2 linked regions of the Desulfatitalea tepidiphila genome follow. The protein of the gene in region 2 interacts with the protein of the main gene of each other region in a pairwise test. Links are inferred from orthologs where the notes say so. Each region holds a gene or a part of one and is shown on either strand. Other genes may lie near its edges. The genes, in order: dnaX and dnaE.

Region 1 (6,444 bases), 1.1 Mb from region 2 along the record:
CCAACAAAGGACAGGCGGCGGTCACCACCTTTGCCTCTGGACGCAGTGCCTTGATCGCCCTTTCATAGCCCCCGCTTGCGATGGTAGCACGCGTGCCGATGACGCCGATTCGCAGACGTCTTGATCGTTCGACGGCTTGTCGGGCGCCGGGTTCGATGACCTCGAACACCGGCAGATGATACTGCTCGCGCACGGCTTCGAAAGCGTAACTGGAAGCCGTATTGCAGGCAATGACGATCAAGCGGGCGCCCTTTCGAAGCAGAAAACCCGTATTGTTGATCGAATACCGAATAATGGTGTCGGCGCTCTTGCTGCCGTATGGTGTGCGGGCGGTATCTCCCAGATAAGTAATGTCGTGGCCCGGCACCTGCTCCAAAAGCGCCTTGACCACGGTAAGTCCACCGATTCCAGAATCGAATACGCCGATCATGGGCGCCCCGGCCTTTCTCCCACGCATCGTTGCGGCAAAGTCAACACCTGGAGTCTCCCTCGAGGTCTCCAATGATCCGTCTCAAACAAGCTGACAATGACGCCTTATCCAGGTTCTGTCGAATTCCCGGGCAAGAGTCCGCCATGATCCACCAATTATCGACATCCTTCAGCAGACTGGGAATAAAAGGCCACATACGGCACATACGGGGTTTCACCGGGTGAATGGTGCAAATCCGATCCCAGAACACACAATAGCCATTTTCTTGTTGCGCCAACACCAACCGGCGCCCCGAAGGCGCGCAATAGCGACGTCGCAACGTATCCGGCGAAAGATTCAAAAAGTTTGCGATGCGTTCGATATCTTCAGATGACACGTAAGTGCCGCCGAACCCCTTGCAGCACTCGCCGCATTGGGTGCATTCGAAAAGGTATTCGGCTGTTAACTCTTCAGAGGGCATGGCGGCCATCCAAGGCACATTTTAAAGTCATTTTGTCGATATATTTCAAATCACCACCGACAGGTACACCCGAGGCTATCCGTGAAACGATGACCCCCTTGCCGGCGAGTTGTTGGGCGATGTAGGCGGCCGTGGACTCCCCCTCCACGCCCGTACCGGTGGCCAGAATGATCTCTTTCACTTCACCGGAAGCGATGCGATCGAAAAGTTCGCGGATACGCAGATCTTGTGGACCAATGCCCTCCATGGGCAGCAACGTGCCGCCCAGGATATGATATATACCCCTGAAGGCGCCCGATTTTTCGATGGCTATCATGTCGGCCGGTTGTTCAACCACGCACACCAGGGACGCCATCCGCGACGGATCTCTGCAGATGTGGCATAATTCAGCATCGCTCAGGCCGTAACACTTTTGACAGAGTCTCACCTTCTGCTTGACGTCCATGATGCTGTGCGCCAGTGCCTCTGCCTCGTTGAGCGGTCGTTTCAATACATGCATGGCCAGACGTTCGGCGGTCTTCTCACCCACACCGGGAAGCTTTGCGAAACTTCGAATGAGCGACCTGATGGATTCGGGATAATGTTGCATCTAATTCTCTCGTGCGCGACAGTGAAAATTGAATCAAATGAAATCAGAAAAGTATACATAGTGTCCATCCAGAAATAGGCAAATTGGGTCGAGATCAAGGCATGCTAAAATTTTACCGCAGGTATATGTCGAATATTCCGAGGATAAAATTTTGAGCAGAACGCCGATATCGAGCCAATTGGCCATTTGTGGATGGGCACTACATAAATCCCGGCAGGTTGAACCCACCTGTCAATTTGCCCATTTCCGAGGCGACCATCTCCTGTGCCTTGTTCAAGGCATCGTTGACGGCTGCCAAGATAAGATCTTGCAGCATTTCAATATCTTCCGGATCGACGACCTCTTTTTCCAAGGAAATTGAAACGATTTGCTGACGGCCGTTGGCGACGGCCTTCACCATTCCACCGCCAGCCGTGCTCTCGACGGTCTTTTCCGCTAACTCTTCCTGCATTTTCAACATCTTGGACTGAAGCTTCTGGGCCTGCTTCATCATGTTTCCCATACCCTTCATCACCAAACCTCCTATGGCACTTTAATGTCCACGATTTTTCCGCTGAAAAGTTCCAAGGCGTCCATCACCAGGGGGTGCCCAAGTGCTTTCTGTTTGAGTTCTTCGCCTTTTTGCTTTCTCTTTTGCCGTTCGTCCATATCTTTAATATTTGAAAGCAATTTCAATTGCAGCTGTCTGCCACTGGCCTCTAAATAGTATTGTTGCAAAAGATTCGATTGGCGTTGGACGCTCTTGAGGTTGAAGTCGTTACCGCTGACTTCTATCTCCCAGGAATCATTGCCCTGGGGAATGATCCGGCTTTTTCTCAAGACCGCACCCAACGCCGGTTTATCCTGATCTATACGCCCTAAAATGACTTCCCAAATGTCTTCACCGCCCCCGTTTCCACCCTCGACATTTCTTATCTCAAGTACCTGTACCTTTGAAGAGGAATCCTGTCTCGCGGGTGGTGTCGTGGCCCCAGCTTCCGCTTCGTCCGAGATGGGCGCCGTCTCAGGATTTGTCGCAACTGGGGTTGGGGGTACCATCCTCTTCAGGTCCGCAGGTCCGGATTGACGAAGCTGTTCGAGCCCGGCGACCAGTCGATCGATGGACAACGCCGGCGGTGTTTGAAACAGTTTGAGAAAAAGCAGTTCCAGCGCGAACCTCGGTTGGCTCGAAAATTTGATACCCTGCTCTGCCTGGAAAAGCAATTCCAGTATCTGAATCAAGAATGGCCCCGGCACCTCTTTGACCTGAGCCGCCATCTGCCTGATTTCGTGTGCGGGCAGATCGACCAGACGGCTGGCGCGATCCCCGAGTTTGACCAGCGCCAAGTTGTGGAAATGGGCGACCAGATCGGCATAAAACCTTTTTATCTCGAAGCCATGGCGCCAGACCGCATCGATCTGCTCGAGTACGCCGGCGGCATCGCGCGAAAAGACGGCTTCGGAAACGTCAAACAGGTGCCTGCGCTCGACCGCGCCGAGCAAGTCGGCCACAAGCTCGCTCGTAATCTCGGCCTCGGCGCAGGCCAATACATGGTCCAGAAGACTCAATGCATCACGCATGCTGCCGCCCGCTTCCTGGGCGATGAGATCCAGGCTCTGGTCATCGATGTTGACCTGCTCTTGATCGCAGATAGCCTTGAGATGAGAAACAATGGCCGCCAGCTCGATCCGGCGCAGATCATGCCGCTGGCACCGGGACAGTATGGTCACCGGAATTTTATGCGGCTCAGTGGTCGCAAACATGAACATCACGTGTGCCGGCGGCTCCTCCAGGGTCTTGAGCAGGGCGTTGAAAGCCGCCAGGCTGAGCATATGGACTTCGTCGATAATATAGATCTTATAGCGGCTGTGGGATGGCATGTACTTCAGGTTATCGCGAAGCTCACGAACCTGATCGACACTGTTGTTCGAGGCGCCGTCGATCTCGAAAACATCCGCCGCATGGCCGCTCTGAATCTCCAGGCAGGATCGACATCGTCCGCAAGGGTTGCCGGTCGGCCCCTGTTCGCAGTTCAGGGCCTTGGCCAGAATTCGTGCGATGGTCGTTTTGCCGGTGCCCCGAGGGCCGGCAAACAGGATCGCATGCGCCACTCGTCCGGCCTCGATGGCATTTATCAAGGTGCGCGTGACATGCGCCTGCTGAACCACGGCGTCAAAATCCTGAGGCCGGTATTTTCGGGCAAATACCAAGTAGCTCATGGCAATTACGATGCTTTCCCTCTGCTATCATTCAACTCAGATGGTTCTTATAGCGCACCTGGTAGGCTGGTGCAATAAGGCCTGCGCTTTCCCAGGGATTCTAACTGGTGTCCATCCACAAATCTCCAATTTGCCCAATATCGGCGTTGCACGAAGAATTTAATCCTCGGAATATCAACTATATGCCTGCGGTTAAATTTTTCGTGCGCCTTGATCTCGACCCAATCTGCCTATTTGTGGACGGACACTACCTGAACTCGATTCAGTAAACCCGGCGTGTGTGGAACAGGTGGCCGATGTGGCCGATGCCACACGCCCAGAGTCCAAGTGCGGGGAGTATCAAATGGGGTTACAGGGAATCATATGAAGGAGGGTATGGCGGAGAGAGAGGGATTCGAACCCTCGGTGCCGCTATAAACGACACACACGATTTCCAGTCGTGCTCCTTCGGCCAGCTCGGACATCTCTCCGTGTAAAACGACTTTGGATGCACATGGCCATGGCGGATCTGTTTTCCGATCACACTGTTGGGCGTGGCGGAGAGGGTGGGATTCGAACCCACGATCCCGGGTAAACGGGATACCGCTTTTCGAGAGCGGGGCCTTCAGCCACTCGGCAACCTCTCCGGATTTCCCAAGGGGCCGCGTGCAGGTTTGGTTCAATAGCCTTTTTGATACGCAGTGTCAACGGTTGATGTATTCGCAAAAAGGCTTGGCCGAACAGCGCCGTAAAAAATTCAGGATCAAGGACGCATCATCTCCTGCACCGATTCGGTATAACGACCATCCCTTTCGTAGACAACGAGAGGCGATGCTACGTCCAAACCGGGCCTGCCCCCCTGGACGCCTTTGACGAGCACAAGTTTGGCCGGATCCCCGCAATAAGATTGAACCGCTTGAATCCATTTGGGTTCAATGGCGGCCTGTCGCATGTGACAAAGTAGATCGACGGTTCGCGCCGCAGAAAAGATCGTGGCCAAACGCCCTCCCGCTTTGAGGAGCCTCGCGGCGGTTCGCATCCATTGGGCCAGATCCACCTTCAGCTCGAACCGGGCCAATGCCCTTTGTTCATTAGGATTCAAACGACCGGTCTGGGGCCTACGATAGGGCGGGTTGGTGACGATCCAATCATAGGGCCCGGGTGTTTCAGGATCAGGAAGCAATTTCATATCGACGTGCCGAATTTTGATCTGATCGTCGCATCGATTTTCGGCAACATTGAGTTGTGCCAACCTGGCCAGTTCCGCCTGCACTTCCACGCCTGTGATCTGAACGCCTGGATAACGGGTCGCCAGTATCAACGGTATTATGCCGCAACCGGTTCCCATATCCAGAACAGATTCGCCTGGCTTGGGTCGAATGACGGCGGCCAGCAAAACCGCATCAATGGAAAATCTGTATCCGGCAAGCGATTGGGTAACCTGCAATTGTCCATCAAAAAAGGCGTCTTTGGTAACCTCGGTCATCGGGTTAAATGTTCCCGACCTTGATCTTAACCGACCGGATATAAGGCTGCTCCAACTCAGCATTCAATTTGGCGATCAGGTCCTGTTCCAAAAAGCGCAGATGGTGCAACCAGGTGGATGAACTCACATGTACCAATAACGTATCACCCTTGAAGGCCGCTGGCCGTGCGTTGGCTGCGATGGCTGTGCCGACGGCACGATCCCAGACTTCCCAGACTCGCAGCAGTTCTCGATCTTTCACCGGCCGATGGTGCTGCATCAGCTTATCGATGACGCTGCCGATGGGAACAAATTGATTGCGGTTGCGGCGATAAGAACTCATTGGCCTGTTTATTGATTTTATCAAAATTCGTATGGTATGCCTTAAACTTCTCTGGGCCATAGATCAGCCGCTTTTGTTTTGTCAAGCGAAACGACGCGCTACCAGCGATCCAAATGGATAGCGGCAGAACCAGATGGATAGCGGCAGAACCAGGCTTTTCCGCCGCCATTTTCGATTTAACGATTTTTCCTTGACTTACAGACATCTGCGCTTTAAATTGTGACGCTATGGAAGGATTTGAAATTACTATAAAAGAGCGTGAAGGCACCACATTCTGAGTGAAATGGCCTGGGATGTGGCCCATTTTTTTGAACGGCAATTCACTCGTATCACAAATATTCAAACCCATAGAAAGTGCAGGTGACGCTAATATGGCTTGGGATTGGGAAAAACTAAATCAACAGCAACGAAGCAGCGGACCGCCGCCCAACGTGGAAGATGTGTTAAAGCAGTTCAAAAACATGAAAATTCCAGGAGGAATGCTGGTCATCGCAGCGCTCGTGGTCGTGGCCGCAATCTTCTATTCAAGTTTTTTCACCATCGACACGGGCGCAGTCGGTGTTATCCGACGATTTGGGGCGTTTGTTCGAACGGCTCAACCCGGACTGAATTTCAAAATGCCCTTCGGCGTCGAACAGGTCACGAAGGTTCCCCTGGAAAAGGTTTTCAAGGAAGAGTTCGGGCTGCAGGCGGAACGTACCAGCCAGCAGCGGGTGCCGACCCTGTCCGAATCGGCTGGTGAATCCCTTATGCTCACCGGCGATCTCAACGTGGCCGTGGTCCCCTGGATCGTTCAATACCGTGTCAAAGATCCATTCAATTACCTCTTCAAAGTTTCCAATGTTCAAGCCCTGCTGCGTGATCTTTCGGAAGCGAGCATGCGGCTGGTCGTGGGTGATCGCAGCATCAACGAGGTGATCACCAAGCGCCAGGAGATCGCCGACCAGGCCGAAGAGGTACTGCAACAAGAGTTGGATCG
Region 2 (7,513 bases):
TCCATCTGGAGAGTTTGGCAATCTGATCCGGCTACACAAACAACGGCGTGAGCGCGCCGGCGATGCCGGCCAGGGTGGAAATCGGGAAAAACCGTTTGGGAATCGGGACGAACGGCAGGTGCATCGTAATAAAAAGCCCTACCGTCAGCGCATAACAGGCGACGGCCCAAAAGTCGATCTCCGCTTGCCACAGCAGCAGCCACAACGTGCCCAATGCGACCAGGTGAACAGCGGCAGCCACGACCTGGGCGCCGCCCGGTCCCAATGCCGCCGGCAGGCTATGGATGCCGTTGAGGCGGTCGCTCTCAATATCCAGAAGGGCGTAGATGATATCCGCGCCGCTGAGCCAGAAGAAAACGAAAAGGGCAAACAGTATCACCGAAAGGGAAAATCGTGCATGGCCGGCGGCGGCCACGAAGGCGCCCAACGGCGCCAGGGCCAGACACAAGCCGATGCCGAAATGGCAAAGGGCGGTATAGCGTTTCAACAGGGAGTATCCCAGCAAAGGGATCAGCGGCAGAGGCGACAGCCTCAGGCACCACGGTCCCAGCAGCGCACAGGCGATCAGATAGATCAGCAGGCCGCCCATGGCAATGACCAGCGCCAGGCGGACGCTCATGTGTCCGGCGGGCAGTTCGCGCCCGGCGGTGCGCGGATTGCGCGCATCGATGTGGCGATCGAAGATGCGGTTGAACGACATGCCGAAAATGCGCGCCCCCACAGCAGCCATGACGATCAGGGCCAAGACCCGGGAACCCGGCCATCGATGACCGGCGCCCATCCAGGCGCCGGTAAAGACCAACGGCAGACTGAAGGCCGTGTGCTCGATTTTGATAAAACGCAACACTTTTCCGATCATCGAACCGCCGCCGATCCTGTCAATGCCTGCCACACCCACTCCGCAAGCTGCTCACAAACCCTGTCGAGATTTTCCAGCAGCGTCTGGCGATCACAGGCCAACGCATTGTCGGTAATGCCCTTGACCATTTCACACGGCACACCATACAGGGCGGCGACCCTGGCGATGGCCGCACCCTCCATGTCCACCACGTCGGCCCGTTCTCCGCATCGCTTTCTCTGGATCGGATCGAAAACCGGCAGGTCGCAGGTGATCAGGCGAACCGGCGGCAAACCGTTTCCGATGCCCGACATGCAGACCTCCGGCTGGGGGGGCTTGCCGAACACCTCGTGATCTCCCTCCACGGCGTGGGTGATGTGTACCAGCCGCCCCACCCCCAACTCCTCCCGGTCATGCAGCGCGCCACATGCGCCGATGTTGATGATGCGATCGGTCCGGTGGGAAAGGATCAGTGCCTGGCAGGCGGCTGCGGCGGCCACCTTTCCGATCCGGCAAATGGCGATGCGCAGCCGTTCATCCGCCGGCGAGCGGTACACGACAAAAGGCCGCTCTTCCAACCGCTCCGCCTGGCTGCGTGCCAGAAACGGACGCGCTTCCCGATTCGTCGCAAAAATCAATCCGATCATACCAGAATTCCCGCCTCCACGGCCCGCTGGGACAAGGTGTCGATGGCCCGGCGCCCCATCTCCCCCATGTCGAGGCTGAAGTCGTTGACGAACATGTCGATGTGCGCCTCGAGCACCGCCTCGCTCATCTCTTGAGCATGCGCCCGAATATACGGCAGGGCGGCAGCCGGCTCCAGTCGCGCCAAGGCGATACTCTGACGGATCGCCGCTTCGAGTTGGCCGATCGTCTGTTCGGGCAGTCGTCGGTGAGCTGCCACACACCCCAGCGGAATCGGCAAACCGGTCAGCGTTTCCCACCAGGCGCCCAGATCGACGACGGCCTTGAATCCGAGGCTTTCGTAAGTAAAACGGCTCTCATGGATAATCACCCCGCAGTCCGCCTCGCCCGAATCGATGGCCTCCAGGATCTGGTCATAGCTCACGAAGCTGCGCTGTTCGGCCTCGGGCGCCCAGAGCCGGAACAGCAGGTGGGCCGTGGTCAACTCGCCCGGCAGCACCACCCGGCAGCCGGCCAAGTCCTCACGCCGAAGCGTGCGGCGGGACACCACCAACGGGCCGCACCCATATCCCAAAGCCCCACCGCTGGAGAGCAGCCGATATCTGTCCCGAACCTTCAGCCAGGCATAAAATGAGAGCTTGCTGACATCCAATCTTTCATCAAAGGCCATCTGGTTCAGGGTCTGGACGTCGTGCAGCGACACGGCCAGGCTGTGGCCCGGCAACGGCACCGCCCCGGATACCAAACCATTGAATATGAAGGTATCGTTGGGACAGGGCGAAAACCCCAATGAGATCCGCATCCCAGCCAACCTCTTGAATCCATTCAACGATCAAAAAACGCCGTGATGCAGTCCACCACGTAGGACAGCTGCTCCTGGGTGAGCTCGGGATAGATGGGCAGGGCCAGGGTTTCTTCAGCCGCGCGCTCGGCTTCGGGAAAATCCCCCCGGCCATAGCCCAAATCCGCAAAGCAGGCCTGCAGGTGCAATGGCACCGGGTAGTACACCTCCGTACCGACGCCCTGCTGACCGAGGAAATCCTTCAAGCCATCGCGCTGCCCGGACACCCGCACGACGAACTGATTGTAGATGTGCCGGCTTTGCACCTCGGCAGGCAGGATCACCCGATCCTCCAGGCCGGCCGCCTTGAATAACTGCCGATAGGTGGCGGCGTTCTGGCGACGCCCGCTCGTCCATTCGTCCAGATGATCGAGCTTGATCGCCACGACAGCGGCTTGTAAGGCGTCGATGCGGAAATTGCCGCCGATGATCTGATGGTAGTATTTAGGCTCCATGCCGTGTACGCGCAGCATGCGCAGGCGGTCATCCAACTCCTTGGATTGGGCCGTGACGAGTCCGGCATCGCCAAAAGCCCCCAGATTCTTTGAAGGAAAAAAGGAGAAACAGCCTAAATCTCCCATGGTGCCGGCACGCTGGCCCTGGTACTCGGCACCGATGGCTTGGGCCGCGTCTTCGATGACGGTCAGACGATACCGCCGACAGATATCCATCAGAAGCCCCATCTCCGCGCATTGGCCGTAGAGGTGAACCGGAATCACCGCCTTGACGGTAGCGCGCCGGCCGGCATTCATCTTCTCCAGCGTCTCCGCCAGACCATGGACATCGAGGTTGTAGGTCGTCGGCTCGATATCCACGAACACCGGCACTGCACCGAGTCGTGCAATCGCTCCGGCCGTGGCGAAAAAGGTATAGGGACTGGTGATCACCCGGTCTCCCGGTCCGATCCCCGCCGCCATGAGCGCGATGAGCAACGCATCGGTGCCCGAGGAGACGCCCACGGCATAAGGCACGTTACAATAGGCCGCAAGCTTGGCTTCCATCTGTTCGACATGCGGACCGAGAATAAAATACTGGCTCTCGCAAATCTCGTCGATGCATGGACGAATCTCCGACTTGATGCTTTGATACTGGGCCTTCAAATCCAGGAGGGGTACCTTCATGATAAATCCTCTTCAGTGTCCATCCACAAATGGCCAATTGGCCCGATATCGGCGTTGCCCGAAAAATTCAATCCTCGGAATATCGACCATATGCCTGCGGTTAAATTTTTCGTTCGCCTTGATCTCGACCCAATTTGCCTATTTGTGGACGGACACTCATTAGAAAAATCTCTATAGAGTATTGGAATGGTCCTGTTCCTTAACTTTACACTTAACACTTTAAACTTTACACTTTATTTTTTTTATCTTCTTCCGCCATACCCGTTCCGAGGCTTGAACCCGTTGACGGCTTTGATTTCACCGCATTGGGTCTGCACCGCCGGGTAGCCCAAAAGGGCATTGACTTCACGGCGCAGATCCTCTCCGGGCTGGAAACGCCAGTCTTCCGTGATGGCGATCACGGCTTCGACCTCGTCCGCCATCTTCAAGTGCAGCCATCCCAGGCAATCCCCCGGGTAACGCCGGATGATCTCGCGCAGGCGTTCCAGGTGCTTTTTGTCGGTCCGCTCCACTTGAATGTTGAAGTGAACCTCGGCGGTCCATTGCGTCTCGGCCTCTTCCATGGCGATGATGGTGTCGGCCAGAAGCTTGGCCCCTTTTTCATCCTTCTGGACCTTGCCTTGCACCAGGATCGGGCGATCGTCGGTCAACAGATGCTGGCAATCCGCATAGACCGAAGGAAAGATGACCACCTCGATGCCACCCTCCAGATCGTCGAGTTGCAGAAAGGCCATCAACTCTTCCTTCTTGGTTCGGATCACCTTGCTTCCGGTCACCATGCCGCCCATGCGCACCATCTGACCGTCGGCCACCTCTTCGATGGCGGTGGTCGTCGTGGTGCCGAACTTATCCATGGTCTTGTGGTGCGGTGCCAGCGGATGTCCAGTGATATAAAACCCGAGGGATTCCTTTTCACGCGCCAGTCGTTCGCGCTCGGACCACTCCGGAATTTTAGGCAGCCCCGGCGGATCGATGGAGAGGTTGCAGCTCGCGCCATCGTCAAACAGCCCCATCTGGGGGTCGCAGCGCTCCCGCTGGACCTTCTGCCCGTATTCCAGGGCATCTTCCAAAATGGCCATCATCTGGGAACGATGCGCCCCTGTGGAATCGAACGCACCGCAGGCGATCAGGCTCTCTACCACCCGCTTGTTGACCTTGCGCAAATCCACCCGTTCGCAAAATGCGATCATCGATTCGTAGGGCCCGTTTTGGCGCCGTTCTTCCACGATGGCCTCCACCGCCCCCTCGCCCACATTCTTCACCGCGACCAAACCGAAATGAATTTTGCCATCGGCCACGGTAAAGGTGGTATCGCCGCCGTTGATATCCGGCGGCAGAACGTCGATCTGGTGTTTGCGGCATTCGTTGATGTATTTGACCACGCCGTCGATGGAGTGCATTTCGCTGGTCAGCAGGGCGGCGATGAACTCCACCGGGAAATGGGCCTTCAGATAGGCGGTCTGATATGCGATCAGGGCATAGGCCGCGCTGTGCGATTTGTTAAAGCCGTAGCCGCCGAACTTCTCCATCAGGTCGAACAGGGCGACCGCCTTTTTTTCGTCGTGTCCGTTCTCCACCGCACCCTTGACAAACCGCTCGCGGTGTTCGGCCATCATGGCCGCGATTTTCTTTCCCATGGCCTTGCGCAGCCCGTCGGCTTCGGCCATGGTGTAACTGGCCAGGGCGCTGGCAATCTTCATTACCTGCTCCTGGTAGACGATTACCCCGTAGGTCTCTTTAAGAAGGGGTTCGAGATCAGGCAACATGTATTCGACGGCTTTTCGGCCATGCTTGCGCTCGACGAAATCATCCACCATGCCGCTGTCCAACGGACCCGGTCGATAGAGAGCCACCAGGGCGGTGACGTCATCGAAGGACTCCGGCTTCATGCGCACCAGCAGGTCTTTCATGCCCGAACTTTCCAGCTGAAAAACGCCGGTGGTATCCCCTTTGCCCAGGAGCTCGTAAGTCGCCGCGTCGTCAAAATCGATATTGGCCAGGTTTGGCGGGGTTTTGCCCTGCTGTTCGATGAGCTTGAGGGTGTTGTCGATGACCGTTAGGTTGCGCAGCCCCAGAAAGTCGAATTTGACCAGTCCGATCTTCTCCACGTGTTTCATGTCGAACTGGGTGACCACTTCGCCCTTTTTACCCTTATACAACGGAAGATAATCGACCAGCGGTTTGTCGCCGATCACCACGCCGGCGGCATGAGTCGACGCATGCCGGGGCAACCCTTCCAGGGTGCGGCTGATGGCGAACAGTTCGGCCACATCGGGTCGGGTGCTCTCGAGTTCGCGCAGCTTGGGCTCCTGGGCCAGGGCTTCGTCCAGGGAGATATTGAGCACGTCGGGCACCAGCTTGGCGATGGCGTCCACTTCGCCCAGGGGAATGTCCAGTGCCCGTCCCACATCGCGAATCACGGCCCGGGTCTTGAGCTTTCCAAAAGTGATGATCTGGGCCACATAATCCCAGCCGCCGTAACGCTCTACCACGTACTTGAAAACTTTCTCGCGGCCGTTGATACAGAAGTCCACGTCGATATCCGGCATGCTGATGCGGTCGGGATTGAGAAAGCGCTCGAAGATCAATCCGTGGGCCAGGGGATCCAGGTCCGTGATGCCCAGTGAATAGGCCACCAGGCTACCGGCCGCCGAACCGCGGCCGGGCCCGACGGGAACGCTGTTTTGCTTGGCGTAATTGATGAAATCGGCCACGATCAGGAAGTATCCGGGAAACCCCATCTTGTTGATCACCCCGATCTCATATTCGAGACGCTCCCGGTAGATCTTATCGTCGGCATCCGGACGCTTGGCGCGAATCAGCGCCCACACCCGCTCGAAACCCTCATGCGCCTTGCGGGTGAAAAGTGCTTCGGCACTCAACCCGGATGGATCCGTGAAGAGCGGAAAATGGTAGCTCTTGAAATCGAAGCTGACATGGCACCGTTCCGCAATGGCTACGCTGTTTTCGATGGCACCGGGAAAATCCTTGAAATAGGAGATCATCTCCTCTTTTGACTTGAAGTAGAGTTGATCGGTGCGAAAGCGAAAACGTTCGGCATCGTTGACGGTCTTGCCGGTCTGTACGCACAGCAGCACATCATGAGCGCGCACATCGCTCTTATCCAGGTAGTGGCAATCGTTGCTGGCCACCAGCGGGATGGAGAGTTCGGTGCTCATGTCGCGCAGGGCCGCGTTGACCACGTCCTGCACGTCAATGCCGTTGTTCTGCACCTCCAGGAAGAAGTTGCCCGCTCCGAAAAGCTCTTGATAGAACAGGGCCGCTTCCCGCGCGCGTGCCAGGTGACCGGCTTTGATCAACTGGGGGATCTCGCCGTGCAGGCAGGCCGACATGCCGATGAGACCTTCGTGGTGCGCCTGAAGAATTTGCTTATCGATGCGCGGCCGGTAATAAAACCCTTCGGTCTGCGCCAGCGTGGCCAGCCGGCAAAGATTGCGGTATCCCGTCTGGTTTTCGGCCAGCAGCACCAGGTGGGTGAGGCCTTTGGCGTCCTGCGGGGTCTTGTCCGCCATGGTGCGCGGTGCGACGTAGCATTCGCAGCCGATGATCGGCTTGATCCCGCCCTTGACCGCCTTTTCATAAAATTCGAGCACATTGAACATGGTGCCGTGGTCGGTGATGGCCACGCTGTGCATGCCGAACGCCTTGATCCGCTCGATCAACGCATCCAGGCGGATAGCGCCGTCGAGCAGGCTGTACATGGTATGCACATGAAGATGGACGAAATCGGTCGGCGTTTCGCTCATCGTCCGTCCCTACTGCTCCACCCGGTAATTAGGCGCCTCTTTGGTGATGATGACGTCATGGACGTGGCTTTCACGCAACCCGGCGGCGGTGATCCGCATGAAGCGGGCTTTGTCGCGCAACTCTTCGATGGTGCGGCAGCCCACATAGCCCATGCCGGCCTTCAGGCCGCCGATGAGCTGATGGATATTGCCGGCCAGGGAGCCGCGGTAAGGCACACGCCCGACGATGCCTTCGGGCACCAGCTTGTCGTCTTCTTCCTGTTCGGTTTGATAATAGCGATCCTTGCTGCCTCGCCGCATC

Evidence for each region.
Region 1: the proteins of dnaE (region 2) and dnaX interact in binary tests that used the Escherichia coli proteins (3 or more experiments, as listed by UniProt). The link is inferred for Desulfatitalea tepidiphila from one-to-one orthologs.

The regions. Positions count from the first base shown.
Region 1 is NZ_BCAG01000003.1:1,225,929-1,232,372, reverse strand. Bases 1,341-4,297 are described here. They hold dnaX (DNA polymerase III subunit gamma/tau), read right to left. Parts: upstream 3,679-4,297; coding sequence 2,002-3,678; downstream 1,341-2,001. Other genes in these bases: DFT_RS10130 (YbaB/EbfC family nucleoid-associated protein), read right to left, coding at 1,679-1,990; recR (recombination mediator RecR), read right to left, coding at 1,341-1,479. In the rest of the region: murI (glutamate racemase), read right to left, coding at 1-430; DFT_RS25010 (YkgJ family cysteine cluster protein), read right to left, coding at 471-890; more of recR, read right to left, coding at 880-1,340; DFT_RS10110 (tRNA1(Val) (adenine(37)-N6)-methyltransferase), read right to left, coding at 4,421-5,143; DFT_RS10105 (DciA family protein), read right to left, coding at 5,148-5,465; FtsH protease activity modulator HflK, read left to right, coding at 5,837-6,444. UniProt on the Escherichia coli protein: Part of the beta sliding clamp loading complex, which hydrolyzes ATP to load the beta clamp onto primed DNA to form the DNA replication pre-initiation complex.
Region 2 is NZ_BCAG01000003.1:2,345,343-2,352,855, forward strand. What follows is about bases 3,488-7,513. They hold dnaE (DNA polymerase III subunit alpha), read right to left. Parts: upstream 7,213-7,513; coding sequence 3,688-7,212; downstream 3,488-3,687. Other genes in these bases: guaB (IMP dehydrogenase), read right to left, coding at 7,222-7,513. Also shown: DFT_RS15025 (UbiA-like polyprenyltransferase), read right to left, coding at 32-859; DFT_RS15030 (5'-methylthioadenosine/S-adenosylhomocysteine nucleosidase family protein), read right to left, coding at 856-1,485; DFT_RS15035 (1,4-dihydroxy-6-naphtoate synthase), read right to left, coding at 1,482-2,285; DFT_RS15040 (DegT/DnrJ/EryC1/StrS family aminotransferase), read right to left, coding at 2,309-3,445. UniProt on the Escherichia coli protein: DNA polymerase III is a complex, multichain enzyme responsible for most of the replicative synthesis in bacteria. This DNA polymerase also exhibits 3' to 5' exonuclease activity. The alpha chain is the DNA polymerase catalytic subunit.